Regions from separate parts of the Pseudoflavonifractor sp. An187 genome, predicted to be linked through region 1. Evidence: a T-box and tRNA genes for the amino acid it is inferred to sense, from the RefSeq annotation. Region 1 holds a T-box; the other holds one or more tRNA genes.

Region 1 (22,231 bases):
AAAACCCACCCCAATTCACGATGTCCAGAAAGTGTTGGATCTGTGCCATGGTCATGTCCATTCCCCCTTGTTTTCACTCTTATCTTATGAATTTTACTACGTCTGACACCAATCATGCAACTCCCCATACCAAAAATTCTCCATCGTTTTTGGGAATAGGCGCACCACCTTTGTGAATTGCCCCCCAAAGTTTGCGGGGTGTATACTCTACGATAAGGTATGCTCTGCCAGACAGAGCCCCACAACGTCTAGAAAAGAGTGTGATTCACATGGCAAACATCAACGATTTGCGTTCTGCGCTGGAGCTGCTCCAAACCATAGACGGGCAGTATGTGGAGACCGACGTGGAAGTGGACCCCAACGCCGAGCTCTCCGGCGTGTATCGCTATGTGGGAGCTGGCGGCACCGTCTCCCGCCCCACCCGGGAAGGCCCCGCCATGGTGTTCAACAACGTGAAAGGTCACCCCGACGCCCGAGTGGCCATCGGCGTGCTGGCCAGCCGCAAGCGGGTGGGCTATCTGCTGGGGGAAAAGCCGGAAAACCTGGGCAAGCTACTCAACCGGGCTGTGTCCAACCCCATCCCCCCTGTGGTGGTGGATGCCTCCAAGGCCCAGTGCCAGGAGGTGGTGCACTACGCCACCGAGGAGGGCTTTGATATCCGCAAGCTCATCCCCGCCCCCACCAACACCGAGGAGGACGCCGGCCCCTACATCACCATGGGCCTGTGCTACGCCTCTGACCCGGAGACAAAAGAGTCTGACATCACCATCCACCGCCTGTGCCTGCAGAGCAAGGACGAGATCTCCATGTACTTCGTCCCCGGTGCCCGCCACCTGGGCGTGTTCCGGGAGAAGGCAGAGGCCATGGGCAAGCCCCTGCCCATCTCCATCAGCGTGGGCGTAGACCCCGCCATTGAGATTGCCGCTTGCTTCGAGCCCCCCACGACTCCCCTGGGCTACAACGAGCTGGGCGCCGCTGGCGGCATTCGTGGCCAGGCCGTGGAGCTGGCTCCCTGTCTGACCATTGACGAGAAGTGCATTGCCAACGCCGAGTATGTCATTGAAGGCGAGCTCATCCCCAATGCCCGGGTACGGGAGGACATCAACACCGATTCCGGCAAGGCCATGCCTGAGTTCCCCGGCTACACCGGTGTGGCCAACCCTGCGGTGCCCATCATCAAGGTCAAGGCTGTCACCACCCGCAGAAATCCCATCATGCAGTCCTGCATTGGCCCCAGCGAGGAGCATGTGTCCATGGCGGGCATCCCCACCGAGGCCAGCATTCTGGCCATGGTGGAGCGTGCCATGCCCGGCAAGCTGCAAAATGTGTACTGCGCCTCCTGCGGCGGCGGCAAGTACATGGCCGTACTGCAATTTAAGAAGTCTGTCCCCTCCGACGAGGGCCGTCAGCGCCAGGCCGCCCTGCTGGCCTTCTCCGCCTTCAGCGAGCTCAAGCACGTGTTCCTGGTGGACGAGGATGTGGACTGCTTTGACCTCAGCGACGTCATCTGGGCCATGAACACCCGCTTCCAGGCAGATGTGGACCTCATCCCCATCCCCGGCGTGCGCTGCCATCCCCTGGACCCCTCCAACGATCCCACCATCTCTCCCTCCATCCGGGACCACGGCATCGCCTGCAAGGCCATTTTCGACTGCACCGTCCCCTTCGATCAGAAGCACCGCTTCCAGCGCTCCAAGTTCAAGGAGCTGGACCCCAAAAAGTGGGTGCCTGATCTGTTCTAACCTGCGCTTCCATCTAGAAAGGAGAGAGAACCTATGCCAATTGGCGTGATGATCAACGCCCTGTCCGTGGTGGTGGGCGGCCTTGTGGGGGCCGTGGCCGGAGGGCTTTTGAAAGACGACTTCAAAGCCTGCGGCGGCTTCATCATGCTGGCCACCGGCTTCCGTATGATCAAGGTGAAGATGTTCCCCATCGCCGATATGGTGCCCGCCATGATCTTGGTCATGCCCATATCCGCCCTCTGGGTCAACTACATCATGCCCCTGGTCTCTTAAGCCAGGATCGCAACGGGCCGCAGAACACCATGTCCTGCGGCCCGTTCCCTTTTGATAGAAAAACAGCGAGGTCGAGAAACCCCTTTGGGATTTCCTGACCTCGCTGTTTTTGACGCTTGTGTCGCCTCAATCTCAGAGCTCCACGCTGCCGGTCTCGGTGTCGTTGACCACATAGTAAGCCAGACCCTCTTCGGGCTTGACATACACGCAGAACTTCTTCATGGAGGTAGCCTTGTTGCCCTGGGCCAGGTAATCTTCCTTGGCCTTCTTCACAACCTCAGCCATGTCCCACTCCTTGCCAGCAAACTGCACGTAAGCCAGCTCCACCTTCTTGGGGGCGGCGGTACGGGTGGTCTTCTTCACAGGCTGCTCCACAACCTTCTTCTCCAAAGAGGCTTCAACCTTGGGCTCGGTCACGGTCTTCTTCTGAGCCGCTGTCACTCTCGCCATCTTAATTTCCTCCTTTCACTTCATCTATCCAAGTGAATGTAACAGACTTGCTTTTGCAAATCTTGGTCTATTCTACTCCCTTTTCCCATGGTTTGCAAGGCATACGCACCATTTCTTCCCTTTTGAACAGGAGTACGCAGACATATATTCCATGATTAGGAAGTATTCCACAAAAGAAAAAGGACACACGTCCAACGTGTGTCCTTTTGGTGCGCGAGGCGGGAGTCGAACCCGCACGCCCTTGCGAGCACTGGCACCTGAAGCCAGCGAGTCTACCAATTCCACCACTCGCGCAAGTGGCTTGGTTGCCTCAGCAACGGAAGTAATAATACCACGGAAGTGGGCAGCTGTCAACACCTTTTTTCAATTTCTTTTCATTTTCTTCATCGGACCTTTGGCCCAGCGGCTGGCCCCTGGCCATGCATCTGCTCCCATAGATTTTGGAAAACAAAAAAGAAGGACACGATCAAGTCGTGTCCTTCTGGTGCGCGAGGCGGGAGTCGAACCCGCACGCCCTTGCGAGCACTGGCACCTGAAGCCAGCGAGTCTACCAATTCCACCACTCGCGCAAGCGGTGTGTCGCTCGTAGCGACAAGAGGTATATTACCATGGGTCTCCTTGTTTGTCAACAGATATTTTCAAAAAAACGACGATTTTTTTAGGTTGACAAAAAGGGTTGTCTGCGCTATAATGAACAAGCTTGAGTTATGCGGATGTGCTGGAACTGGTAGACTGGCTAGCTTGAGGTGCTAGTGGCCCACGGCCGTACGGGTTCGAGTCCCGTCATCCGCACCAGAAGGACACAACGGAAGTTGTGTCCTTCTTTTTTATTTCCATGACATGAATAGTCCGCCCCTCTCCCTCATAGTCTGGTGTTACCATACAGGAAATGAGGGATTGACACCATGAAAGCCGTACTCGCCCTGTCTCTGGTACTGCTGTGCCTGCTGCCCACCCATGCCCGGGCCGCTGAGGTGGATATCACCGCGCCCTCCGCTATTCTCATGGAGAAAAGCACCGGAGAGGTGCTCTTTGAGCAGGATGCCCACGCCGTCTACGAGCCCGCCTCGGTGACCAAGGTGATGACCCTGCTGCTGGTGATGGAGGCCATCGATGCCGGGACGCTCTGCTGGGATGACGTGATCACCGCCTCCCCCTACGCCTGCTCCATGGGCGGCTCCCAGATCTGGCTAAAAGAGGGGGAGCAGCTCACCGTCAGCGAGATGGTGAAGGCGGTGGCTGTGGCGTCTGCCAATGACTGCGCCGTAGCTCTGGCGGAAGCGGTGTCCGGCAGCGAGACCGCCTTTGTCCAACGCATGAACGAGAGGGCCAAAGAGCTGGGCATGGAGTCCACCGTCTTTTGCAACTGTACCGGACTCCCCGCCGAAGGCCACGTGTCCTCCGCCTACGACATCGCCCTCATGAGCCGGGAGCTGATTTTGAATCACCCCCAGCTGCGGGAGTACACCACCATCTGGATGGACACCCTCCGGGACGGTGCATTTCAGCTGACCAACACCAACCGGCTCATCTACTCCTATCCCGGGGCCACAGGGCTGAAAACCGGCTCCACCGATACCGCCCTCTACTGTCTATCCGCCACAGCAGAGCGGGACGGCATGGAGCTCATCGCCGTGGTGATGCACGCCGCCACCCCCTCCGACCGCTTTGACAGCGCCGCTGCCCTGCTCAACTACGGCTTTGCCAACTACTCCCTCACCCAAGTCTATCCCGAGCAGGTACTCCCCCCCATCTCGGTGCTGCTGGGGGAGCAGGACACGGTGCAGCCCGTACTGGACCACGACTGTACCATCCTCACTCACCAGAGCCAGAGCGCCGCTGTCACCACCCAGGTTCATCTGCCGGAGGAGGTCTCCGCCCCGGTGGATGAGGGGCAGAAGCTGGGCGAGATGATTGTGTATCTGGACGGCGAGGAACATGAGCGGGTGGACCTGGTGGCCTCCACCGGAGTGGCCCGCCTCACCGTGTGGGGCATCTTCCAGCAGCTTCTGGACACCCTGCTCTTTCTCCCCACCCATGCATAACAAAACGGCGTAGGAAGCCTTCAAACACTTCCTACGCCGTTTCCTATGTTGATTACTTCTCGGTTGCCACCAACATCTCACCGGCCCGGTAAATGTCGCCAGCGCCTACTGTGAGAATCAGGTCACCGGGCTGAGCCAGCTCCCGGAGCTTGGCGGTCACATCCTCCAGGGTGGGGCAGAAGATGCTGCCGGGAATCTGGGCAGCCAGGTCCGCCGAGGAGATGCCCAAATCGTTGGTCTCCCGGGCAGCGTAGATCTCCGCCAACAGGGTGATATCCGGCTTTTTCAGCACCCGCACAAAGTCGTCAAAGAGCTCATGGGTGCGGGTATAGGTATGGGGCTGGAAGGCGCAGATGACCCGCTTGTGCCCCAGGCTCTTAGCTGAGTCCAGCAGCACCTCCAGCTCGCCGGGGTGGTGGGCGTAGTCGTCGCACACCTCTGCCCCGTTGTAGTCTCCCTTGTACTCAAAGCGGCGTCCAGGCAGACGGAAGTCCCGCATGCCCTGCTCCACAGCCCAGCCGGGAACCCCCAGCACCGCAGCGGCAGCAGAGGCCGCCAGCACGTTTTTCACGTTGTGCATGCCGGGAATGGACAGCTCCACGTGGGCATACACCTGATCCCGGTACACCACGTCGAAGGTGGCAAAGCCGTGGTTCATCTCCAGGTTCTCGGCGTGCACGTCGCCCTTCTCCACACCGAAGGTAATCATGGGGCGGGTCTCCCCCTCCAGCGCCTTCATGGTGTTGGCATCCTCACAGTTGGCCACGATGTACCCACCGTCTGGCACCAGATCGGCAAAGGCCCGGAAGGAGTGCTCCACGTCCTCCAGGTCCTTGAAGAAGTCCAGGTGGTCCGCCTCAATGTTCAAAATCACCGCCACCGTGGGACGGAAGGAGAGGAAGGAGTTGCAGTACTCGCAGGACTCCAGAATGATGGTGTCACCCTGGCCCACCCGGTGCCCGGCCTTCAGCAGGGGCAGCGTGCCGCCAATCATCACCGTGGGGTCTAGCTGGGCGGCCATGAAGATGTGGGTGCAGATGGAGGTGGTGGTGGTCTTGCCGTGGGTGCCGGAGATGCACAGGGCGTTCTTATACCCTGTCATGATGGCGCCCCAGGCCTGGGCCCGCTCGAACACGGGAATACCAGCGGACAGAGCAGCAGCGATCTCCGGGTTGTCGTTGTGTACGGCGGCGGTGCGCACCACGCAGTCCGCCCCCTCCACGCTCTCAGGCAGATGGCCAATAGTCACCGGGATGCCCAAGCTGCGCAGGTGGGCCACGGTGGCACTCTCCTGCCGATCCGAACCCGTAATGATAACTCCGTTGCCCAGCAGCACCTCGGCCAGAGAGGCCATGGAAACACCGCCAATGCCCACCAGATGGGCCCGCTTTCCCGGTTTGATATACTCATGGATGTTATTGACTGACATATGCACACCCCATATAATAAAATTATCCTAATTCTTCTGGTACTATAAACTCAAAACCATTATATTATACTATGCGCCATGGAGAATGGCAACCGGGTTCTTCCCTTTTTTCCGTTTTTCCACAAGGAAAGGAGCACACCATGGATTACCCCAACACCCTCCCCCCTGCCGTTGCCCACTGTTGCCGTACCCTGTGGCAGGCCGGGTTTGAAGCTCACCCCGTGGGCGGCTGCGTCCGGGACCTGCTGCTGGCCCGCACGCCCCAGGACTGGGATATCTGCACCTCCGCCCTCCCCCAACAAGTCCAGAGCCTTTTTCCCCACACCGTCCCCACGGGCATCGACTACGGCACTGTGACGGTGGTGCTGGATGGGCAGGGTTTGGAGGTGACCACCTTCCGGTGTGAGGGCGGGTACCGGGACGGCCGCCGCCCCGACGCCGTGTCCTTTGTCTCCTCCCTCACCGACGACCTGTCCCGCCGGGACTTCACCGTCAACGCCATGGCTCTGGCTCCAGACGGCGCCGTCATCGACCCCTTTGGCGGACAGGCAGACCTGGAGAGCCGGGTCATCCGCTGCGTGGGAGACCCCATGCAGCGGTTCCAGGAGGACCGGCTGCGCATGTTTCGGGCCATCCGCTTCGCCGCTCAGCTGAATTTTACCCTGGACCCGGAACTGGTCCATGCCCTGGAGGAGTTGGGCCCCCAGCCTCACCACCTGCCCGCTGAGCGCATCCGCCCCGAGGTGGAGAAAACCCTGTGCGCCCCTGCCCCCCACTGGGCCAAGCTCTTCTTCTCCTCTGGGCTTCTCAGCGGCCCGGAGGTGGACGCCTCGCCTCTCTCAGGCCTTCCCCGCGAGCCTCTGCCCCGCTGGGCAGGGCTGGCCTCCCTGATGGCAGAGAGCGGCCACGACCCGCTCCCCCTACTTCAAAGCCTCATCCGGGACAAAAAGCTGATCGCGCCTCTGTCCCGGGCCCTCGTCCTATTTCAGGAGGGCCTACCCCAAGACGCCTCTGGCTGGCGGCACGCCCTGGCCCGGTACGGTATCCCCGCCTGCAAGGCCGGGGCTGCCATGGCTCAGGTACAGGGCAAAAAGGCCCCCAGGGAACTGCTGGACCAGGTATTGGCCCAAAGGCCCTGTCTCAGCGCCAAGGAGCTGGCCCTGTCTGGACGAGAGCTGGCAGCCATGGGGTTGTCAGGTCCAGACATTGGACGAGCCCAGAGGATGCTGCTGGACTATGTACTGGACCACCCGGAGGACAACACCCCGGACAAGCTCCGCCTCCTACTCAGCACATAAAATAAGCGGACAGAGCGAGGCTCTGTCCGCTTTGCTTTTGAGTTTTACAGCATCTGACGGCTGCGGGAGATGTTCATGGTGCCGTCCTGCATCTCGCCCACCCAGTCCAGGCTGCGGCCGGTACCCAGGGCCACGCAGGAGATGGCGTCGTCGGCCACATAGGTCTCGATGCCGGTGTGGGATTCGATGAGCTTGTCAAAGCCCCACACCAGAGATCCGCCGCCGGTCATGACAATGCCGTTGGTGGAGATGTCCGCCACCAGCTCGGGGGGCGTACGCTCCAGCACCCCGTGCACCGCCTCCAGAATGCGGGCGCAGGGCTCCTCGAAGGCCTCGATCATCTCGCTGGAGGTGACAGTGAACACCCGGGGCAGGCCGGTCATCAGGCAACGGCCCTTGATCTCCATGCTGACCTCCTCAGGCCGGGGGAAGACACAGCCGATCTTCATCTTCAGCTCCTCGGCGGTACGGTCGCCAATGAGCACGTTGTGGCGCTTGCGAATGTACTTCACCACCGCCTCACTGAAGGAGTCGCCAGCCACCTTGATGGAGGCGGACTCCACAATGCCGGACAGGGAGATGACGGCGATATCAGCGGTGCCGCCGCCGATGTCCACCACCATGTGGCCGTCGGGCTGAGTGATGTCGATGCCAGCGCCGATGGCAGCGGCCAGAGGCTCCTCAATGAGGTACACCCGGCGGGCACCAGCCTGGATGCCGGCGTCGATGACGGCGCGCTCCTCTACCTCGGTGATGCCGGAGGGCACGCAGATCACCACACGGGGCTTGAACAGACGGATGGGGGCCACCTTGCGGATGAACTCCCGGAGCATCCGCTCGGTCATATCGTAGTCGGAGATGACGCCCTCCCGCAGGGGACGGATGGCCACAATGTTGCCGGGGGTACGGCCCAGCATGTTCTGAGCGTCGGTACCCACCTTCAACAGCTTTCCAGTATTCTTGTCCAGGGCCACCACGGAGGGCTCCCGCAGCACGATGCCCTTATCTTTGATATATACCAACACACTGGCTGTACCCAGGTCAATTCCGATATCCTTTGCAAACATGTTATCACCTCATAGCACTTTCCACACAATACAATGCATACTATGAAATAGTATACTGGAATACAGCCATTTTTGCAATGCACATTGCTCCACAAACTTCGACATCATTCGCCCCCTGGATTTATCTGAATTTCTCTCCAAAATACACCAAGCCCCCAGCTGTCCCAAATCGCAGCTGGGGGCTTACTTCTGGCTAGAAATTTCCAATGGACGCTACCTACTCTTTCTTTGGATTTTTTGACTTTGGATTCCGAAGAGAAATGACGAACTCATGGTTTCTGCAAACGCTCACACCTTGGTTTCCGCCTTGTCTGCCACTGGCATCAGGGGATTCTCCTACGTGTCTTCTGCTTACTCAAGCCTGTTTGGAACTTTCCGAGTTTCACTTCACTTTGCGCAACCCAATCATCGAAGTCTGGATGTGTGTTACCTTCTTCCTTCATATTTTTCATATCGCGATATGTTTACTGAAGTAGTCGGTTCCGGTTAGTACATCGGACTCACCTTTCCTTTCTTCTTGTCTGTATTGTACTATGACCATCCCGTTTTGTCAACAGTTTTTATGAAATTTTTCTAAGAATTTTGAAGCAAAAACCGTGCGGCCTCAAGGCCGCACGGCATGTACTCATTTATGGTATCCAGACCCCTCTTGGATCTTAAATGCCCGGTAAATCTGCTCCAGCAGCATCACCCGAGCCAGGTGGTGAGGGAAAGTCATGGGGGACATGGACAGGCGCAGATGGGCCTTGTCCTTCACCGTCTGGCTCATGCCGAAGGAACCGCCCACCAGGAAGGTGAGGTCAGAGGCTCCCTCCACCATCCAGCTGCTTAAACGCTGTGCCAGCTGTGGGCTGTCCATGGTCTTGCCCTCAATGCACATGGCCACCACCTTGCCGCCCTTGGGCAGTTTAGCAAGAATCGCCGCCCCCTCTCGCTCCAAAGCGGCTTGGATTTGGGCCTGGGTGGGGCGGTCCGGCAGCCGCTCCTCGGGCAGCTCGGTGACGGTGAGGCGGCAGTATCCGCCCAGACGCTTGGCATATTCCGCCGCTGCCTCCAGGTAAAACTTCTCCTTCATCTTGCCCACGCAGATGATATGTACACTCACCATGTCCTCACACCTCCATCCACGCCGAGGCCTCGCTGCGGGGCGCTACGCACAGCTCCACGCTCTGCTCCCGCTCTCCAATCCCCGCCTGGGCCGCCAGTTTGGCGGTGGCGGGCTGGTTGTTCTCCTTAGATAAGTGGGCCAGCACCACTTGCCGGGTGCCTCGCTCCACCGCCCAGCGGGTGAGCTGGGCTCCCACCTGATTGGACAGGTGGCCCCGCTGCCCTGCAATGCGGCTCTTCAAGTATTCCGGGTAGGGGCCTGTGCGCAGCATCTCCGGGTCGTAGTTATACTCCGCCACCAGGGTACTGGCCCCCTGTACCGCCTCCAGTACCGGCTGGGTCACCACACCCAGATCGGTACAGAAGGTGAGTTTCCGCTCCCCCCGGGTCACGGTGTAGCCCACGGGGCTGACACAGTCGTGGCTGACGGGAAAGCTACCCACCACCAGGTCCCCCAGAGCAAAGCGCTCCCCGGGATCAAAGACCCGAAACCGGGGCTGTAACTCCGGATTCTTTCGACAGATCTCCCGGGCCGTCCCCTCGGCGGTATATAGCTCCACATCCAGCTGGCGGCACAGCACCGGGATGCCGCTGATGTGGTCGCTGTGCTCGTGGGTGATGAGAATGGCGGACAACTCCCCCGGCTGAATGCCCAGGCTCTTGAGCCCAGTGGTGATGCGCCGGGCGGATACCCCGGCGTCAATGAGGATATGGGTGCTGCCGTCGGTGATGACCGAGCAGTTGCCAGAGGAGCCGCTGGCCACGGTGGCAAACTTCAACAAACTTCTCTCCCTCCCCACAAAAAGCGGCAGCCCCTTGTCGGGACTGCCGCAGTCCATGTGTATCTTTGATGTTTAGCCCGCTGCGTTGGCGTTCTCCACCTGGGGATCAGGCAGGTCCACCACTTCGATCTGGGCTCCAATGCCAGTGAGCTTGGCCACGATGTCCTCGTAACCCCGCTCCACATGGCGGATGTTGCCCACCTCAGAGACACCCTGAGCGGCCAGAGCGGCCACCACCAGAGCGGCGCCGGCCCGCAGGTCACAGGCCTCCACCGGGGCTGCCATAAGCTGGGGCACGCCCTCAATGATGGCGATCTTGCCGTCCACCTGAATCTTGGCACCCATGCGGCGGAACTCCTCGGTATAGCGGAATCGGTTATCCCACACGCCCTCGGTGATGACGCTGGTGCCCTCTGCCAGACAGAGGACCGCGGCGATCTGGGGCTGCATGTCGGTGGGGAAGCCGGGATAGGGCATGGTCTTGATGTTGGCCCGGTGCAGAGGGCCATTGCGGCGGACAATGAGGCTATCGCCGTCCTCTTCCACCTCGACGCCCATCTCCAGCAGCTTGGCGGTGATGCACTCCATGTGCTTGGGGATGATGTTATTCACCCGCACCTCGCCGCCTGCAGCGGCCACAGCGGCCATATAGGTGCCCGCCTCGATCTGGTCGGGAATGATGGAGTATTCGCCCCCGTGGAGGTGCTCCACGCCCCGCACCTTGATGACATCGGTGCCGGCGCCGGTGATCTGAGCGCCCATGGAGTTGAGGAAGTTGGCCAGGTCCACGATGTGAGGCTCCTTGGCGGCGTTTTCGATGACCGTGAGCCCATCGGCCAGAGTGGCGGCCAGCATCACGTTCATGGTGGCGCCCACGGTGACCACGTCCAGGTAGATGTGGCTGCCCTTGAGCCGTCCGTCGGGCACCTTGGCGCACATAAAGCCGTTTTTCACTTCCACGTCCGCCCCCAGGGCCCGCAAACCCTTCAGGTGCTGGTCGATGGGTCGGCCGCCGAAGTCGCAGCCGCCGGGCAGAGGCACTTCTGCCTGGCCAAAACGCCCCAAAAGCGCGCCAAGCAGGTAATAGCTGGCACGGATTTTACGCCCGGACTCGTAGGCCACCGGGCTGTTATGGATGGCGGTGCAGTCCACCTCCACCGTGGAACGGTTGATGGTGCGCACGTTGGCCCCCAGTTCCTGGAGAATATTGAGCATCAAGGTCACATCGCTGATCTGAGGCAGGTTGCCAATGCGGCACACGCCATTGACCAACAGAGCAGCGGGAATGATACCGACAGCGGCATTCTTGGCCCCGCTGATCTCGACTTTGCCATACAGCGGTCTACCGCCGTGAATGAAATATTTTTTCAAAAAAGACACCTCATAGCGTCCCCGGCCTGGCCGGGTTGGTAATCGCTCCCTGAAATGGGGGCTATCTATATGAAAGAATTCTATCCCTTGGATAGAACGTACAACTTTGCTTTAATGCGCATATATTATAGCATTGCCCCCACCCCATGGCAACCTAAATTTTGTTTCTGCCGGATTTTCTCCTCTTTGCCCATAGTCTCTCCCGTTCAGGGGCTACTATTCTAATAAAGTTTGTGAATTTTTTGTTACACCCCTTGCAAAACATGGGAGTAAGTATTATAGTACAGTTAGCACTCGATCAGTACGAGTGCTAAAACATGCAATTCGAGGTGTACCACTCATGGAGAAAAAACAGTTTCAAGCCGAGTCCAAACGGCTGATGGACCTGATGATCAATTCCATTTATACCCACAAAGAGATCTTTCTGCGGGAGATCATTTCCAACGCCAGCGACGCCATTGACAAGCTGGCCTATCTGGCCCTCAGCGATGGCAGCATTGATGTAAAGCCTTCTGACTTTACCATCACTGTGACACCGGACAAAGAGCACCGCACCCTCACCGTCACCGATAACGGCATCGGCATGACCCAGGAGGAGCTGGAGAACAACCTGGGCACCATCGCCCGCAGCGGCTCTCTGCAGTTCAAGCAGGAGATGGGCAAGGACAACGCCGCCGACATCATCGGTCAGTTCGGCGTGGGCTTCTACTCCGCTTTCATGGTGGCCCGCGAGGTCACCGTGCTCACCCGCCGCTTTGGTGAGCAGCAGGCCTACCGCTGGGAGTCCTCCGGCGTGGACGGCTACACCATCACCCCCTGTGAGATGGAGGGCTGGGGCACCCAGGTCATCATGACCATCAAGGACAACACCGAGGAGGAGAACTACGACGAGTATCTGGACAGCAACCACCTCCAGAGCCTCATCAAGAAGTACTCCGACTACATCCGCCACCCCATCCGCATGGTGGTGGAGGACTACCGCATGAAGGAGAAGCCCGCCGACGCCCCCGAGGACTACAAGCCCGAGTGGGAGACGGTGCAGGAGGAGAAGACCATCAACTCCATGGTGCCTCTGTGGCAGCGTCCCCGCTCCAAGGTGGAGCAGGAGGAGTACGACCGCTTCTATCAGGAGAAGTTCATGGACTGGCAGGCTCCCCTGGCCACCATCACCACCTCCTCGGAGGGCACCGTCACCTACAAGGCCCTGCTGTTCATCCCCGGCCAGACTCCCTTTGACTTCTACACCCGGGAGTATGAGAAGGGGCTGCAGCTGTACTCCTCCGGCGTGCTCATCATGGACAAGTGCGCCGATCTGCTCCCCGACTGCTTCCGCTTCGTCAAGGGTGTGGTGGACTCCCCCGACTTCTCTCTGAACATCTCCCGTGAGATGCTCCAGCACACTCGTCAGCTGAAGATCATCGCCACCGCTCTGGAGAAGAAGATCAAAAACGAGCTGGCCAAGATGATGAAGGACGACCGGGAGACCTACGAGAAGTTCTGGGCCGCCTTTGGCCGCCAGCTCAAGTACAGCGTGGTGGACCAGTACGGGGCCAAGAAGGACCTGCTGCGGGATCTGCTGCTGTTCGGGTCCACCGCTTCGGACAAGCTCACCTCTCTGGCCGAGTATGTGGAGCGGATGAAGGAGGGCCAGGAGTATATCTACTACGTCTGCGCCGACTCCGCCGCTCAGGCCGCCTCCCTGCCCCAGGTGGAGCGTGTGGCCGACCGTGGCTTCGAGATTCTCTGCCTCACCGAAGAGGTGGACGAGTTCGTCATGCAGGCTCTGGCCGAGGTGGACGGCAAGAAGATCAAGTCCGTGTCCGACCCCGACGCCCTGCCCGAGACCGACGAGGAGAAGGCCCAGCAGGAGAAGCAGGCCGAGGAGAGTAAGGCTGTGCTGGACTTCGTCAAGGAGACCCTGGGAGACAAGATCAAGGAGGCCCGCATCTCCAAGATTCTCAAGTCCGCCCCCGTGTGCATGACTGCCGACGGCCCCATGTCCCTGGAGATGGAGAAGTACTTCTCCCGCATGGAGGGTGCCCAGGCCGGCATGATGAAGGCGGAGCGCGTGCTGGAGCTCAACCCCAACTCCGATGCCTTTGCCGCTCTGCGCACCGCTGTGGACAGCGGCGACAAGGAGAAGGCCGCCACCTACGTGCAGGTGCTCTACCACCAGGCCCTGCTCATTGCAGGCCTGCCCATTGAGGACGCCGCCGCTTACACCCAGCTGGTGTGCTCCCTGATGAAGTAACCTTCCACTGTTCTCAGCCCTCGCCTGATTTTCTCAGGCGGGGGCTTTTCCTTGACAACGCTCCCAATTTTGCATATACTGTTACGGTACAATGGCTGTGATGGGAAGGAGTACCCACCCGCTTCTGGTTCAGAGAGATGCCGGTTTGGTGCAAGGCATGGCAGAGAGTGTGGGGAAGGTGGTCCCGGAGCTGCGGCGTTGAACATAAGAAGTAAATGCCGCCGTGTCCCTACGTCAGTGGGAAAAGAGTGCGGGCCGAAATTCTCGGCTCGAATTCAGGTGGTACCGCGGACATTTTCAGTTCGCCCTGAGTCTACGACTTGGGGCGAACTTTTTCTATGCAAAGCATAGAAAAAATAGGGATGTGCCATTTCCTCGCCCCTAACGTGGCAACCGGAAATGATGCACAACAAACTGCATGGGCATCCATACATTTCCGTTTTCGCACTTATCTATGCCCATGCAGTTTTTATTGCCCCATAAAGACAAGGAGTGTTGTTATGAAGAAAGAACTGCCCAAGGTCTATGAACCCCAGGAGGTAGAGGGCCGCATCTACGAGATGTGGGAGAAGAACGGCTGCTTTGCCGGGCACCGTGACCCGGACAAGAAGCCCTTCACCATCGTCATGCCGCCCCCCAACGTCACCGGACAGCTGCACATGGGCCACGCCATGGACTGCACCCTCCAGGACATTCTCATTCGCTTCAAGCGGATGCAGGGCTACGCCGCCCTGTGGGTGCCCGGCACCGACCACGCCGGCATCGCCACCCAGATCAAGGTGGAGGAGGAGCTGCGCAAGAAAGAGGGCCTGTCCCGCCACGACCTGGGCCGGGAGAAGTTCCTGGAGCGGGTGTGGGACTGGAAGCACCAGTACGGCAACCGCATTGTGGCCCAGCAGAAGAAGATGGGCGCCTCCTGTGACTGGGACCGCTCCCGGTTCACCATGGACGAGGGCCTGTCCAAGGCCGTGCGCCATGTGTTTGTCTCCCTGTATAAGAAGGGCCTCATCTATAAGGGAAGCCGCATCGTCAACTGGTGCCCCCACTGCGTCACTGCTCTGTCCGACGCCGAGGTGGAGTATCAGGACAAGCCCGGCCACCTGTGGCACCTGCGCTACCCCATCGTGGGTGAGGAGGGCCGCTATGTCATCGTGGCCACCACCCGGCCTGAGACCATGCTGGGCGACACCGGCGTGGCCGTCAACCCCAACGACGAGCGGTACAAGGACCTCATCGGCAAGAAGTGTCTGCTGCCCCTGGTCAACCGGGAGATTCCCATTGTGGCCGACGAGTATGTGGACATGGAGTTCGGCACCGGCTGCGTGAAGATGACCCCCGCCCACGACCCCAACGACTTCGAGGTAGGTCTGCGGTGCAACCTGGAGTCCATCCGGGTGCTGGACGACCACGGCGTGGTCAATGAAAACGGCGGCAAGTACCAGGGCATGGAGCGCTACGAGGCCCGCAAGGCCATCGTGGCCGACCTGGACGAGCTGGGCCTGCTGGAGAAGATCGAGGACCACCAGCACAACGTGGGCACCTGCTACCGCTGCGGCACCGACGTGGAGCCCATCATCTCCGCCCAGTGGTTTGTGAAGATGGGACCCCTGGCCGAGGAGGCCCTGCGGGTGGTGCGGGACGGCGAGACCAAGTTCGTCCCCGAGCGCTTCACCAAGACCTACACCAACTGGATGGAGAACGTCCACGACTGGTGCATCTCCCGTCAGCTGTGGTGGGGCCACCAGATTCCCGCCTGGACCTGCTCCGAGTGCGGCCACATCACCGTGTCCGAGACTGACCCCACCGAGTGCGAGCACTGCCACTCCAAGCACATCACTCAGGAGGAGGACGTGCTGGACACCTGGTTCTCCTCCGCCCTGTGGCCCTTCTCCACTCTGGGCTGGCCGGATGAGAACAGCGAGGACTTCAAGTACTTCTACCCCACCGACGTGCTGGTCACCGGCTACGACATCATCTTCTTCTGGGTGGCCCGGATGATCTTCTCCGGCTGCGCCCACACCGGCAAGACCCCCTTCCACACCGTGTTCATCCACGGCCTGGTGCGGGACGACAAGGGCCGCAAGATGTCCAAGAGCCTGGGCAACGGTATCGACCCCCTGGAGATGGCGGAGAAGTACGGCGCCGACGCCCTGCGCTTCAACCTCATCACCGGCAACAGCCCCGGCAACGACATGCGCTTCTACGTGGAGAAGTGCGAGGCCATGCGCAACTTTGCCAACAAGATTTGGAACGCCAGCCGCTTCGTGATGATGAACCTGACCATCACCGAGAACCAGCTGCCCGACACCCTGGAGCCGGAGGACAAGTGGATCCTCTGCCGCCTGGGCGAGGTCATCAACGAGGTCACTGAGAACATGGAGGCCTATGAGCTGGGCGTAGCCTCCGCCAAGGTCTACGACTTCATCTGGAGCGACTACTGCGACTGGTATATCGAGCTGACCAAGGCCCGCCTCCAGGGCGAGGACGAGGCCGCCAAGGTGCAGGCCCAGCAGGTGCTGGTGTACGTCCTCACCGAGACCCTCAAGCTTCTCCACCCCTTCATGCCCTTCATCACCGAGGAGATCTGGCAGGCTCTGCCCCACCAGGGCGACTTCCTCATGCTCCAGTCCTGGCCCAAGGCTGACCCCGCCTGGGCAGATGTGAAGGCCAAGGAGTCTATGGAGGCCGTCATGGACGTCATCCGTGCCATCCGCGCCCGCCGCTCCGAGATGAACGTGCCCCCCTCCAAGAAGGCCGCTCTCACCATCGTCACCAATGAGGCGGATATCTTCGCCTCCGGCGAGGCCCACCTGAAGCGTCTGGCCTGGTGCTCCTCTGTCACCGTCCAGAAAGAGGACCTCACCGACACCGCCGGCATGGTGTGCGACATCACCCACATGGCCAAGCTGTATATGCCTCTGGCCGAGCTGGTGGATCTGGCCAAGGAGAAGGCCCGCCTGGAGAAGGACCTGGGCAAAAAGAAGGGCGAGCTCAAGGGCCTGGAAGGCAAGCTGTCCAACCCTGGCTTCCTCAACAAGGCTCCCGAGCACGTGGTGGCCGCCGAGAAGGACCGGGCGGAAAAGCTGAAGGTGCTCATTGCCAAGATTGAAGAGCAGCTCAGCGCAATGAACTAAATTTTTCTTCCCCATTCCGGGGTGTGCGTGGCACACCTCGGAATTTTTTTGCTTTTTGGCAGGCTTCGCCACGGTTCCCGTCCCACGCTGGATATAATGAGAGCAATCACAGTTCAGGAGGACAAGCCATGCCCATTACCATTGACAAGCAAAACGGGGCCACCGTCATCTCCGTGCGTGGGGAGATCGACCACCACAGCGCCCGTACCATTATGGAAAACATCGACCACACCATCTCTTCCGCCCTGCCCATGCGCCTGGTGCTGGACCTGTCCAGCGTCACCTTCATGGACAGCTCCGGCATCGCCGTCCTGCTCCGTGCCCTCAGACAGATGGACCAGCTGGGCGGAAATCTGCGGGTGGTGGGGATTCCGCCCCAGCCCCGCCGGGTGCTGGACGCCGCCGGCATCGGACGGCTCATCACATTGGAATAAGGAGGGCTACATAGTGAAAGCTTTGGATCAGACCACCGTGGTGTTCACCTCCCGGTCCGCCAACGAGGGCTTTGCCCGGGCAGTGGCGGCCTGCTTTGCCACCCAGCTGGACCCCACCCTGGACGAAATTGCCGACATCAAAACCGCCGTGTCTGAGGCGGTGACCAACGCCATCGTCCACGCCTACCCCAACACCCTGGGGAAGATCACCATGCGCATGCGGCTACTGGAGGACCTGCAGCTGGAAATTCAAATCAAGGACAGCGGCGTTGGCATCCCCGATGTGGAGCAGGCCCGCACACCTCTATTCACCACTGGGAATGAGGAGCGCTCCGGCATGGGCTTTACCATCATGGAGAGCTTTATGGACACGGTGAAGGTGCGCTCCACCGTGGGCAAGGGCACCACTGTCACCATGCGCCGCCGCATCGCCCGCCGGGTGGGTGGAGGGCAATGAACACCCTGGACACCCTCTCTCTGCTGGACGCCGCCCGGGGCGGAGACAACGACGCCTGTGAGCGGCTGCTGCTGGAAAACAGCGGCCTCATCTGGTCGGTGGCCCGCCGCTACTATGGCCGAGGGGTGGACCCGGAGGACCTGTATCAGCTGGGCTGTCTGGGGTTTCTCAAGGCGGTGCGGGGGTTCGACACCAGCTACGGCACCCAGTTCTCCACCTACGCGGTGCCCAAGATCGCCGGGGAAATCCGCCGCTTCCTCCGGGACGACGGCTCGGTGAAGGTCAGCCGCGGCATCAAGGAGCGGGCCATGGCCCTGCGCCAGTGCCGCCAGGACCTGTACCACCGCCTGGGCCGGGACCCCACCGTGGGGGAGCTGGCCCAGGCCACCGGGTTGGAGCCGGAGGACATCGCCGCCGCCGAGACCGCCACCCTCTCGGTGGCCTCCATCCAGAGTCAGACGGGAGAGGACGGCTTCACCCTGGAGTCCATTCTGGGTTGCGACGGCATGGAGGAGGAAGTGGTGGAGCGGCTGGCCCTGCGCCAGGCCATCGACGCCCTTCCGGACCGAGAGCGAAAGGTCATCCTGCTGCGCTTCTATAAAAACCTCACCCAGGAGCGCACGGCCCGGATTTTGGGGGTCAGTCAGGTCCAAATCTCCCGTATGGAGCGGCGGGCCATCGGGCACCTGCGGGAGTGGCTCACCGAAGAGTCCTTGCCAACCACCGTGGGATAGACTATAATAACAGTTAATTCAGTCTATCCCAAGGAAAGGGTGTGGGTTCCCATGCAAAATACCCTCTACGTGGTGGTCCCCTGCTACAACGAGCAGGAGGTGCTGCCCGAAACCGCGCGGCGGCTGCGGGACAAGCTGCAATATCTGATGAATCGCGGCCGCATCAGCCGCAAAAGCCGCATTCTCTTTGTCAACGACGGCTCCCGGGACGGAACCTGGGAGATCATTGAACGGCTGCACATCGGAAATCATCTCTTTTCCGGCCTCAACCTCAGCCGCAACCGGGGCCACCAGAACGCCCTGCTGGCAGGTCTGATGTACGCCAAGGACCGGGCAGACATGGCCATCTCCATGGACGCCGACCTGCAAGACGACATTGACGCCGTGGACGAGATGGTGGACAAGTACCTGGAAGGGGTGGACATCGTGTACGGTGTGCGCTCCAGCCGGGAGCGGGACACCTTCTTTAAGCGCACCACCGCTGAAGCCTTCTACCGTCTTATGAACGCCCTGGGGGCGGAGACGGTGTTCAACCACGCCGACTACCGCCTCATGTCCCGGCGGGCCCTGGAAGGGCTGTCCCAGTTCCGGGAAGTGAACCTGTTTTTGCGGGGCATCGTCCCCATGATCGGCTACCGCACCGACGTGGTCACCTACGAGCGGGGCGAGCGGTTTGCCGGAGAGAGCAAGTACCCGCTGAAAAAAATGCTGGCCTTCGCTCTGGAGGGCATCACCTCCCTGTCGGTGAAGCCCCTGCGCCTCATCACCGGGCTGGGATTTTTCGTCTTTCTCGTCTCCCTGTTTATGATTCTCTACAACATTATCCGCTGGGTCACGGGCAACACCGTCACGGGCTGGGCCAGCCTATCCTGCTCGGTGTGGCTCATTGGCGGGCTCATTTTGCTCTCTCTGGGGGTAATTGGCGAATATGTGGGCAAGCTATACATGGAGGCCAAAGGCCGTCCCCGCTTCCTTGTCCAGGACGTGGTGGACGAACAAGACTGAGTCTGTCCTAGAAAGTCCTTGCTTTTTCGTCCAACTCAGCATAAAATAGCCTCACAGAGACTATGGGAACCATCCCCTATAAGGAGGCACCGTTATGAATATCAACATCGATCTCAACGACCTGAAGGAGCGCGCCAAGGATCTGGCCCAAAGCGGCATGGCCAAGGCCCTGGAGCTCACCGACACTGGCGTGTCCAAGGCCAAGCAGCTGGCTGAAATCAGCAAGCTCAAGGTACTCAACCTCAGCGAGCAGGACGCCATTCGTCGGGCCTATATGGACCTGGGCCGTCTGTACTACGCCGAGCGGGGCTCCGCTCCCGAGGCCGCCTATGCGGATCTGTGCGACAAGATCACCCGCTCCAAGGCTCAGATTCAGGTCAACGAGCAGCGCATTGCCGATCTCAAGTCCTCCGGCAACCTCACCGACGAGGAAGTGGAGCACGCCTGCGAGGCCGACTTCGAGGACGCCGACTGGGAGTACGTGGGCAACACCCCCACCGAGGACGCCCAGGCCACCGCTGGTCAGGCAGAAGCAGAGGCCCAGGCGGACGACGCCGATGCCACCGACTTTGAGAAGCCCGAGGTCAAGACCGACGATCAGGTGTAACGCCAACCAACACGCAAAAAGACCGTTGCAGAGAGAAATTTCTGCAACGGTCTTTTTCTTCTCACATTTCCCGGCGGCCCTCTATAGCCCGCATCAATGTGGCATCGTCGGCAAACTCCAGGTGGCTGCCCACCGGGATGCCGTAAGCCAGACGGCTGACCTTCACCCCGAAGGGCTTGAGCAGCCGGGAGAGGTACATGGCGGTGGCCTCCCCCTCCGTGTCCGGGTTGGTGGCCATGATGACCTCTTCCACCTCTCCCCCAGACACCCGCTCCACCAGCTGAGCGATGCGCAGGTCGTCGGGGCCCACGTGGTTCATGGGGGAGATGACCCCGTGGAGCACGTGGTACACGCCTTGATACTCGTGGGCTCGCTCCAGGGCGATGACGTCCTTGGGGTCGGCCACCACACACACGGTGTGCTGGTCCCGCCGGGGCGAACTGCACAGGGAGCACAGCCCCTCCCCCTGGGTGAGGTTCTGGCACTTGGGGCAGTAGCCGATGCTCCCCTTGGCCTGGAGGATGGCGTCGGCAAAGGCCTTTGCCTCCTCCTCCGGGCGGCCCAACACGTACAGGGCCAGACGCTGGGCGCTCTTACGCCCCACGCCGGGCAGTTTTGCAAATTGTTCCACTAAGTTTTCCAAAGCCGGGGGAAAATAATCCATGCTCTTGCCTCCAGATCTTGTACTTCTTACTCTGCCACCCGCAGCGCTGCCATGGCGGCGGAAAGGTCAGGGGCCTCATACAGCGCAGAGCCCGCCACCAGCACGTTGGCCCCCGCCTCCACCACACGCCGGGCAGTGGAAGGGTTGATGCCTCCGTCCACCTCCAGGTCACAGCTGGGGTTGTGGGCCTGGATGATCTCCCGAACCCGGGCGATGGTCTTCAGCTGGGACTCCATAAAAGGCTGGCCGCCAAAGCCCGGCTCCACCGTCATCACCAGCACCATGTCCAGCTGGTCAATATAGGGCAGAATGGCCTCCGGGGAGGTGATGGGCCGCAGGGCCACCGCCTTTTTCACGCCGTATTCTCCCATGATGTCCAGGGCCTTCTGGATATTCTGAGGGTGGTCCGACTCCAGGTGAACGCTCACCAAATCCGCCCCCGCCTCACAGAACGGGGCGACATACCGCACCGGCTTGTCGATCATCAGGTGCAAATCCAACTGCATGTCCGTGTGCTTGCGGATGGACCGAACCACCGGAAGGCCCAGGGTTATGTTGGGCACAAACGCCCCATCCATCACATCCACATGGAGCAGGTCGGCGGTTTGGACCCGCTGGATCTCCCGCTCCAGATTGCAAAAATCTGCTGATAAAATGGATGGCGCAATCTTCACCATGTTCTCTTTCACCTTTGTCTTTCTTCTCCGATTCTTTTACCTTCTCTCAGGGGGTGGGGGAGCACACCGCCCACGGGCCATCCTCATAGGATACCACAAGCGGATACCGCGGTCGGCTGCCCGGGCGTTCTCCCCCCATCTCCCACGCGCGCCCGGTCTCCGGGCCGACAGCGTGCCGCATTGGCATAGCCGTCCGGCAAAGGATTCCCCTTTGCCGGACGGCAATTGGAAGTTATTCGTAGACGCAGGAGGTGGCCACTTCGCTCACCTGATATCCTGCCTTGGCCAGGGAGGACAGAATCTCCTCCTTGTGCTGGTGGCCAAAGGCCTCCAGGGTCACCTTCAGCTCCACACCAGCCTGACGGTTGATGTTGACAAACTGGTTGTGGTCCAGCTTGATGATGTTGCCGTTTTCTCGGGCCACCAGCTCCGCCACACGGAGCAGCTCGCCGGGCCGGTCAGGCAGCTGCACCGAGAAGGTGAAGATGCGGCCCCGGTTGATGAGCCCGTGCTGCACCAGGGAGGAGATGGTGATCACGTCCATATTGCCGCCGGAGAGCACCGACACCACATTCTTGCCCTTGCACTCCAGATGGCGCAGGGCGGCGATGGTGAGCAGGCCTGCGTTCTCCACCACCATCTTGTGCTTCTCCATCACATCCAGGAAGGCGTCCACCAGCTCTCCATCTCCGATGGTGAGGATG
Region 2 (7,209 bases), on a different contig from region 1:
TTTTTCAGATCTGCCTCCCCAAACCAGTCGCACGCATCCAACAAATCTTCCTGAGAATCCCCTACATAGGCACTCCGAAATAGCTGCTGGGCCAAACGGTCGTCGTGTTTGAGTTGTTTCAAAAGGGGAGCTTGGACAAACTGATTTCGGCACAGAACGCACATATCCCATCCCAATAGTTGCTCGGCCACCTCTGGTTCCTGGAGGTGACTTTCTGCCGTGTCCAACAGCAGCTTCATCATCTGAACTGCGGTCTGGGGGTCGCTGTCACCGACTTCACATAGGAGATCCTGGGTGTCCATATCCTCCAGCTCCTCCGCCGTCCATCGCCGGACAGCATCGGGGAAGTCCGCAATCAGCAGATCCCGGCAGGCCCACTCGTTTTCGGAGAAGTCCCAGCGGCGCACCATATCCACCAGTTCTGTACGGGTAAAATGGCGTGGTGGAGGCGTAGTGTCCTCCACAGAGACGGTGAAACTCAACGTAATTTTGGGTGTACTTTTTTTGGGGGCCAGCTTGGCCTGTTCAGAGGGAAACAGAGAGGAAATGTTCCCAAAATCCCCACACCAGCCACACTCCCAGCGGTTTCCCCGCACCATGACAGGACTGCCGCAGTGCGGACATCGGATTGTTGCCATACACAAGCCCCCTTTCTTTACCACCATTGTAACCGTTATCTCCCGACGTGGCAAGTGTGGTGCCGACAGACGAAAAAGAAATTTACCTTGATGTAGTTGCAATACGTCTACGCTCATGTCAGCGATGAAATGCGTCAGAGAGCCGCAGACCGCATCGACCGGGGCATTGCCGGGGTGGAGCCGCCCCCCAATCCCAAGCCCAACAGGCCAGCCACAGCCATCCCCTTCCAGGCGGTGAAGGGCAAATACCGCAAGCCGGGAACCGACTGTGTGACCCAGATCAACGACCACCTCTGGGAGGGACGCTACTCCCCAAAAGTAAACGGCAAGCGCATAGCCCGGAACATCTACGCCCCCACGGAGGCGGAATGTGAGGAGAAGCTGGCCGTACTGATCACAGAGATGAAACAGGAACTGGCCCTCCTCAGAGCTAAGAAAACAGCAAGCTGAGAAAAAGCCACACTCCGGAAGGAATACTTCTGGCGTGTGGCTCTTGTATCAATATTTAACTTAATTCGCATCTCTGAGGGGGTCCTCTACGATGGGACAGGCCTTATACAGCTGGCAAGGGTCAAGATCAATACAGGTGCAAGGATCTCGGTTTCCGTCCACATCCCACGCCACCGTATCGTTTAAGACGGTCAGCCGATCCCGGAAGAAGTCGGCATCCTGCAAGGGCGCAAACACGCCACCCTTTTGCACTAGTGGGGATGCGTCCAGAAGCCGCACGGTACCATCGTGGAAATAGACGTAGACAGAGTAATTTTGTCCGGCCACAGCCTGGACAACCTGGGGGATTAACTCCATAGCAGCCTCCTTTCTCAGATCAGGGGGTTCATTCGATGAAGTGGGCATCATCAGCCCTCACCTTCCTGTTCAGCATAGCAAACCAGAGGTATTTTTACAACCAAAATCAGCCCAAACAATTTGGATTTCTCTCTGATCTGGAATCAGAGCGTTATTTTTCCTGTCTGTGACTAAACTGTGGTCAAAACGAATATGTGGTCAGGGCTCGTCCCGTGAATGGCAGAAAAAAGTAAAGAAAAACCGCTGTTTTCTCTCGAAAACAGCGGTTTTTATGGTGGACGATACAGGACTCGAACCTGTGACCCCCTGCACGTCAAGCAGGTGCTCATACCAGCTGAGCTAATCGTCCATTGCTCACGGGAACGAATGCTATTATACATAATACCCCCTTTCTTGTCAACACCTTTTTTTCATGTTATACTCTTTTTATTCTATCCCGAGGTGATCGTATGAAATACGCTCTGATAACCGGCGCCTCCGGCGGCATCGGCGCCGCCACGGCCCGGGCCTTCGCCCAGGCCGGGTACGGCGTGGCCATCCACGCCCACCGCAACGTGGACAAGCTCCACGCCCTGGCCCAGGAGCTCTCCAACCTCTCCGTGCCCGTGCTGGAGGTGTGCGCCGACCTGTCCGACCCCGTCCAGGCCAAAACCATGGTTGACAATGTGTTAGAAAAATTTTGTCAACTTGACATTTTGGTTTGTTGCTCTGGCCTGTCCCATGTGGGTCTGGTCACGGACATTGACCCCCAGCAGTGGAAAACCCTCTTCGGGGTCAACGTGGACGGCATGCACTACTGCTGCCAGGCCGTACTGCCCCACATGGTCCACCGCAAAGAGGGGTGCATCCTCACCGTTTCCTCCATGTGGGGCCAGGTGGGAGCCTCCTGTGAGGTGGCCTATTCGGCCACAAAAGGTGCCGTCATTACCTATACTAAGGCTCTGGCACAGGAAGTTGGCCCTTCAAACATTCGGGTCAACTGCATTGCCCCCGGCGTCATCGCCACCGAGATGAACGCCCATTTATCCCCCGAAGACCTGGAGGCTCTGGCCGACGAGACCCCCTTGGGCCGCATCGGAACGCCGGAGGAATGCGCCGCCTGCGCCCTGTTTTTGGCCTCAGAAGGGGCCTCCTTTGTCACCGGTCAGGTGCTGGCTCCCAACGGCGGCCTGGTAATCTAAGACATTTTGTCGTCAGTATGCAACACAATGACCGTCCCACGTGGACGGTCATTGTTCATTTTATAGGTTGACAATCTTGTGACCCAGGTCTATAATTGTCAACAATCTTACCGATTCTCTTGCAGCGTGTTAAATCGGTAAAATGGGAGGTTGTTACAATGAAAAAGAAGCAGATTGCAGCGATGCTCATGGCAGGCGCCATGTGTATGGGTATGCTGGCCGGCTGCGGCAACAAGGACAATACAGGCAGCAGCGACTCCAACGTGTTCACCGTGGGTGTGGTGGGCCCCCTCACTGGAGACGCCGCCATTTACGGTACCAACGTGGTCAACGCCGCTCAGATTGCTGTGGATGAGATCAACGCCCTGGGCGGTGACATCCAGTTTCAGCTCATCTCCGCCGACGACGTCAACGACCCCGAGACCTCGGTCAACGCCTACAACCAGCTGATGGACAAGGGCATGCAGATGCTGGTGGGCACCGTCACCTCCAAGCCCGCCCTGTCCGTGTCTCCTCTGTCCAATGAGGACCGGGTGTTTACCCTCACCCCCTCCGCCTCCGGTGACGACGTCATTGAGGGCAACGACAACACCTATCAGGTGTGCTTCACCGACTCCAACCAGGGCAGCCGCTCCGCTCAGTACATCGACGAGCACTTTGACGACGCCAAGATCGCCATCATCTATAAAAATGACGATCCCTATTCCCAGGGCATCCGGGACACCTTCGCCGCCGAGGCCAAGACCCGCGGCATGGACGTGGTCTATGAGGGCACCTTCGACAGCTCCAGCCAGACCGACTTCAACGTACAGCTCACCGGCGCACAGTCCGCCGGAGCCGACCTGCTGTTCCTGCCCATCTACTACACCCCCGCCTCCGTCATTCTGACCCAGGCCAACGCCATGGGCTACGCCCCCACCTTCTTCGGTGTGGACGGTATGGACGGCATTTTGACCGCTGACGGCTTCGATGCCTCTCTGGCTGAGGGCGTGTATCTGCTGACTCCCTTCTCCGCCGACGCCCAGGACGAGGCAACCCAGAACTTCGTGAACGAGTACAAAGAGCGCCACAACGGCGAGACCCCCAACCAGTTCGCCGCCGATGCCTATGACGCCGTGTACATCCTCTACGAAGCCATTAAGGCCTCCGGTGTCACCCCCGACATGTCCAACGAGGAGATCTGCGACGGCCTCATCCAGGCCATGGGCGATCTGTCTGTGGCGGGCCTGACCAGCGCCGGGTCTGAGATGACTTGGGACGACAACGGCGCCGTGTCCAAGGACCCCGCCGCCGTCATCATCAAGGACGGCACCTACGTCACTCCCTGACGCAACCATCCAATCCGAATAAAACACAGGGCAGGCTGCCGGGCTCCGGCAGCCACTCTGTATTTCTATCCCAGAAGCCGGCACGGAACCCCTTCCGTTCTGGCTCCTGGAATAGAGGAGAAAAAGAGAGGATCGAGAGCTTATGGAATTTCTATCATACCTGATCACCGGTATCAGTCTGGGCAGCATCTACGCCATCATCGCCCTGGGCTATACCATGGTGTATGGCATCGCCAAGATGCTCAACTTCGCCCACGGCGACGTCATCATGGTAGGCGGCTATGTGGCCTTCTACTCCATGACCTATGCCAGCGGCTCCCTGTTGGGGGATTCTCCCTCAACGGTGGCCACCGGGCTGTCCACGCTGGTGTGCGTGCTGCTGGCCATGGCCGTGTGCACGGTGCTGGGCATCGTCATTGAGGGCCTGGCCTACCGCCCTCTGCGGGAGGCGGGGAGCCTGGCGGTGCTGATCACCGCCATCGGCGTGAGCTACTTTTTGCAAAACGCCGCCCAGCTGCTCTTTGGAGCCAACCCCAAGAACTTCACCCCCGTCATCAGCGGACAGCTGACCTTGTTCGGCGGCCAGCTGCGCATCTCCTATGTGGCTCTGCTCACCGTAGTCGCCTGTATCGTCATCATGGTGTGTCTGACCCTGTTCACTAACCGCAGCAAGATGGGTAAAGCCATGCGGGCCTGCTCGGAGGACAAGGGCGCGGCTCAGCTCATGGGTATCCACGTCAACCGCACCATCTCCATGACCTTTGCCATCGGCTCTGCTCTGGCCGCCATCGCCGGGGTGCTGCTGTGCTCCTACTCCCCGGTGCTGCTGCCCACCACCGGCTCTATGCCCGGCATCAAGGCCTTTACCGCCGCCGTGTTCGGCGGCATCGGCTCCATCCCCGGGGCCTTCCTGGGCGGCATCCTGTTGGGCATCATCGAGTCCATGGCCCAGGCGTACATCTCCACCCAGCTGTCCAACGCCATCCTCTTCGCCGTGCTCATTGTGGTGCTGCTGGTGAAGCCCTCCGGTCTGCTGGGCAAGTACGTGCCTGAGAAAGTGTGAGGTGGCGGATATGAAAAACTACTTCAAAAACATGAAAACCATCACCAAGGTGGACTACGCCACCTATCTGGGCGTCATCGCCGCCTTTGTGATTGTGACCCTGCTCCAGTCCGCTGGAATGCTCACCCGCTCCATGACCGGTATGTTGGTGCCCATCTGCTGCTACATCTGTATGGCGGTGTCGCTGAACCTCACCGTGGGCATTCTGGGTGAGCTGTCCCTGGGCCATGCCGGTTTTATGAGTGTGGGCGCTTTCTCCGGCGTCATCGTGTCCATGAGCCTCCAGAGCTGTGTGCCCAATGAGCTGGTCCGGCTGGTGCTGGCTCTGGTGGTTGGCGCCATTCTGGCCGCTGTGGTGGGCTTTGTGGTGGGTATCCCGGTGCTGCGTCTCCGGGGCGACTACCTGGCCATTGTCACCCTGGCCTTCGGCGAGATCATCAAGGGCATCATCAACTGCCTGCTGGTAGGCTGGGATGAAAACGGGCTCCACATCGCCCTGAACATCGACGGCACCAAGACCATGGACAGCCTGCACCTGGAGGAAGGCGCCATCCAGATCATCAAGGGCGCTCAGGGAGCCGCCGGTAACCACCGCATTGCCACCTTTACCGCCGGATTTGTGCTGGTGATGATCACCCTCATCATCGTGCTCAACCTGGTGCGCAGCCGCACCGGACGGGCGGTTATGGCCATCCGGGACAACCGCATTGCCGCCGAGAGCGTGGGCATCAACGTCACCAAATACAAGCTCATCGCCTTTGTCACCTCCGCCGCCCTGGCGGGTGCCGCTGGCGCGCTGTTCGGCCTGAACTACTCCAGCGTCAGCGCCGACCAGTTCGACTTCAACACCTCCATCCTGGTGCTGGTGTACGTGGTGCTGGGCGGTCTGGGCAACATCTGGGGCTCCATCATCGCCACCGTGGTGCTGTACGTCCTGCCTGAGGCCCTGCGTGAATTCTCCGACTACCGCATGTTGGCCTACGCCGTGGTCCTCATCCTGGTGATGCTGGCCACCAACAACGAGCGCTTCAAGGCGGCTCTGAGCCGTGTGATTCCCAAGAGAAGAAAGGGGGCCGCCGTCAATGGCTAAAAAAGTGTTTGAAAAGGGGAAAATGGTCCCCGTCCCCAGCCACTCCATCATCCCTGAGCGTGACCTGTACAAGTCCCCCATTCTGGAGTGCAGCCACTTGGGCATCGACTTCGGCGGTCTGGCGGCGGTGAAGGACTTCAACATCACCGTGGGCCGCACCGAGATCGCCGGACTCATCGGCCCCAACGGTGCCGGCAAAACCACCGTGTTCAACCTGCTCACCAAGGTCTACCACCCCACCCGGGGCACCATTCTGGTGGACGGCATGGACACCGCCGGAAAGACTCCCGCCCAGGTCAACCGCATGGGCATCGCCCGTACCTTCCAGAACATCCGGCTGTTTAACAACCTGTCCGTGGAGGACAACGTGAAGATCGGCCTCCACAACCAGACCCGATACAATGCCCTGTCCGGCATCCTCCGCCTGCCCAACTACTGGAAACAGGAGAAAATGGCCCACGAGAGCGCCATGGAGCTGCTGTCCATCTTCGACATGCAGGATCTGGCGGGTCACAAGGCTGGCTCCCTCCCCTACGGTGCCCAGCGGCGGCTGGAGATTGTCCGGGCCCTGGCCACCAACCCCTCCCTGCTGCTGCTGGACGAGCCGGCGGCGGGCATGAACCCCTCCGAGACGGTGGAGCTGATGGAAAACATCGTGAAAATTCGTGACACCTTCCACATTGCCATCATGCTCATTGAGCACGACATGAACCTGGTCATGGGTATCTGCGAGGGCATCTGCGTGCTCAACTTCGGCCAGATCATCGCCAAGGGCACCGCCGAGGAGATTCAGAACAACCCGGTGGTCATCGAGGCCTATCTGGGCAAACAGAAGGAGGGCTAAGACCATGCTGAAGGTCAACGACATCAACGTCTATTACGGCGCCATCCACGCCATCAAGGGAGTGTCCTTTGAGGTCAATGACGGCGAGATCGTCACCCTCATTGGCGCCAACGGGGCGGGTAAAACCACCACCTTGCAGACCGTCTCCGGCCTGCTCCACTCCCGCACCGGCTCCATTGAGTTTATGGGGGAGAATATCATGGGCCACCCCGCCCACAAGCTGGTGGGCAAGGGCCTGGCCCAGGTCCCTGAGGGACG

What was found. The T-box of region 1 lies ahead of B5F22_RS04165 (valine--tRNA ligase). A T-box ahead of a tRNA ligase gene usually reads a tRNA of that ligase, here a tRNA-Val.
Region 2: it encodes a tRNA-Val, which carries the amino acid that the T-box ahead of B5F22_RS04165 (valine--tRNA ligase) is inferred to sense. The anticodon was not compared.

What each region holds. Positions count from the first base shown of each region.
Region 1 is NZ_NFKG01000005.1:10,598-32,828, forward strand. Features, by position in the region: gene B5F22_RS04090 (LysR family transcriptional regulator) at 1-55, opposite strand, end outside; gene B5F22_RS04095 (UbiD family decarboxylase) at 270-1,742, shown strand; partial or broken gene B5F22_RS04100 (DUF554 family protein) at 1,860-2,015, shown strand; gene B5F22_RS04105 (DUF6465 family protein) at 2,148-2,465, opposite strand; tRNA gene B5F22_RS04110 (tRNA-Leu) at 2,673-2,759, opposite strand; tRNA gene B5F22_RS04115 (tRNA-Leu) at 2,948-3,034, opposite strand; tRNA gene B5F22_RS04120 (tRNA-Leu) at 3,175-3,260, shown strand; gene B5F22_RS04125 (D-alanyl-D-alanine carboxypeptidase family protein) at 3,371-4,510, shown strand; gene murC (UDP-N-acetylmuramate--L-alanine ligase) at 4,563-5,939, opposite strand; gene B5F22_RS04135 (tRNA nucleotidyltransferase) at 6,080-7,237, shown strand; gene mreB (rod shape-determining protein MreB) at 7,282-8,304, opposite strand; gene rlmH (23S rRNA (pseudouridine(1915)-N(3))-methyltransferase RlmH) at 8,930-9,412, opposite strand; gene B5F22_RS04150 (MBL fold metallo-hydrolase) at 9,417-10,193, opposite strand; gene B5F22_RS04155 (UDP-N-acetylglucosamine 1-carboxyvinyltransferase) at 10,266-11,564, opposite strand; gene htpG (molecular chaperone HtpG) at 11,905-13,815, shown strand; T-box leader at 13,904-14,128, shown strand; gene B5F22_RS04165 (valine--tRNA ligase) at 14,316-16,949, shown strand; gene B5F22_RS04170 (STAS domain-containing protein) at 17,078-17,383, shown strand; gene spoIIAB (anti-sigma F factor) at 17,397-17,840, shown strand; gene B5F22_RS04180 (sigma-70 family RNA polymerase sigma factor) at 17,837-18,574, shown strand; gene B5F22_RS04185 (glycosyltransferase family 2 protein) at 18,626-19,579, shown strand; gene B5F22_RS04190 (hypothetical protein) at 19,674-20,186, shown strand; gene recR (recombination mediator RecR) at 20,248-20,850, opposite strand; gene rpe (ribulose-phosphate 3-epimerase) at 20,877-21,527, opposite strand; gene ilvA (threonine ammonia-lyase) at 21,760-22,231, opposite strand, start outside.
Region 2 is NZ_NFKG01000010.1:57,180-64,388, reverse strand. Features, by position in the region: gene B5F22_RS06345 (hypothetical protein) at 1-638, opposite strand, end outside; gene B5F22_RS06340 (hypothetical protein) at 768-1,088, shown strand; gene B5F22_RS06335 (DUF2442 domain-containing protein) at 1,149-1,445, opposite strand; tRNA gene B5F22_RS06330 (tRNA-Val) at 1,718-1,794, opposite strand; gene fabG (3-oxoacyl-ACP reductase FabG) at 1,895-2,626, shown strand; gene B5F22_RS06320 (ABC transporter substrate-binding protein) at 2,785-3,954, shown strand; gene B5F22_RS06315 (branched-chain amino acid ABC transporter permease) at 4,097-5,017, shown strand; gene B5F22_RS06310 (branched-chain amino acid ABC transporter permease) at 5,028-6,107, shown strand; gene B5F22_RS06305 (ABC transporter ATP-binding protein) at 6,130-6,951, shown strand; gene B5F22_RS06300 (ABC transporter ATP-binding protein) at 6,956-7,209, shown strand, end outside.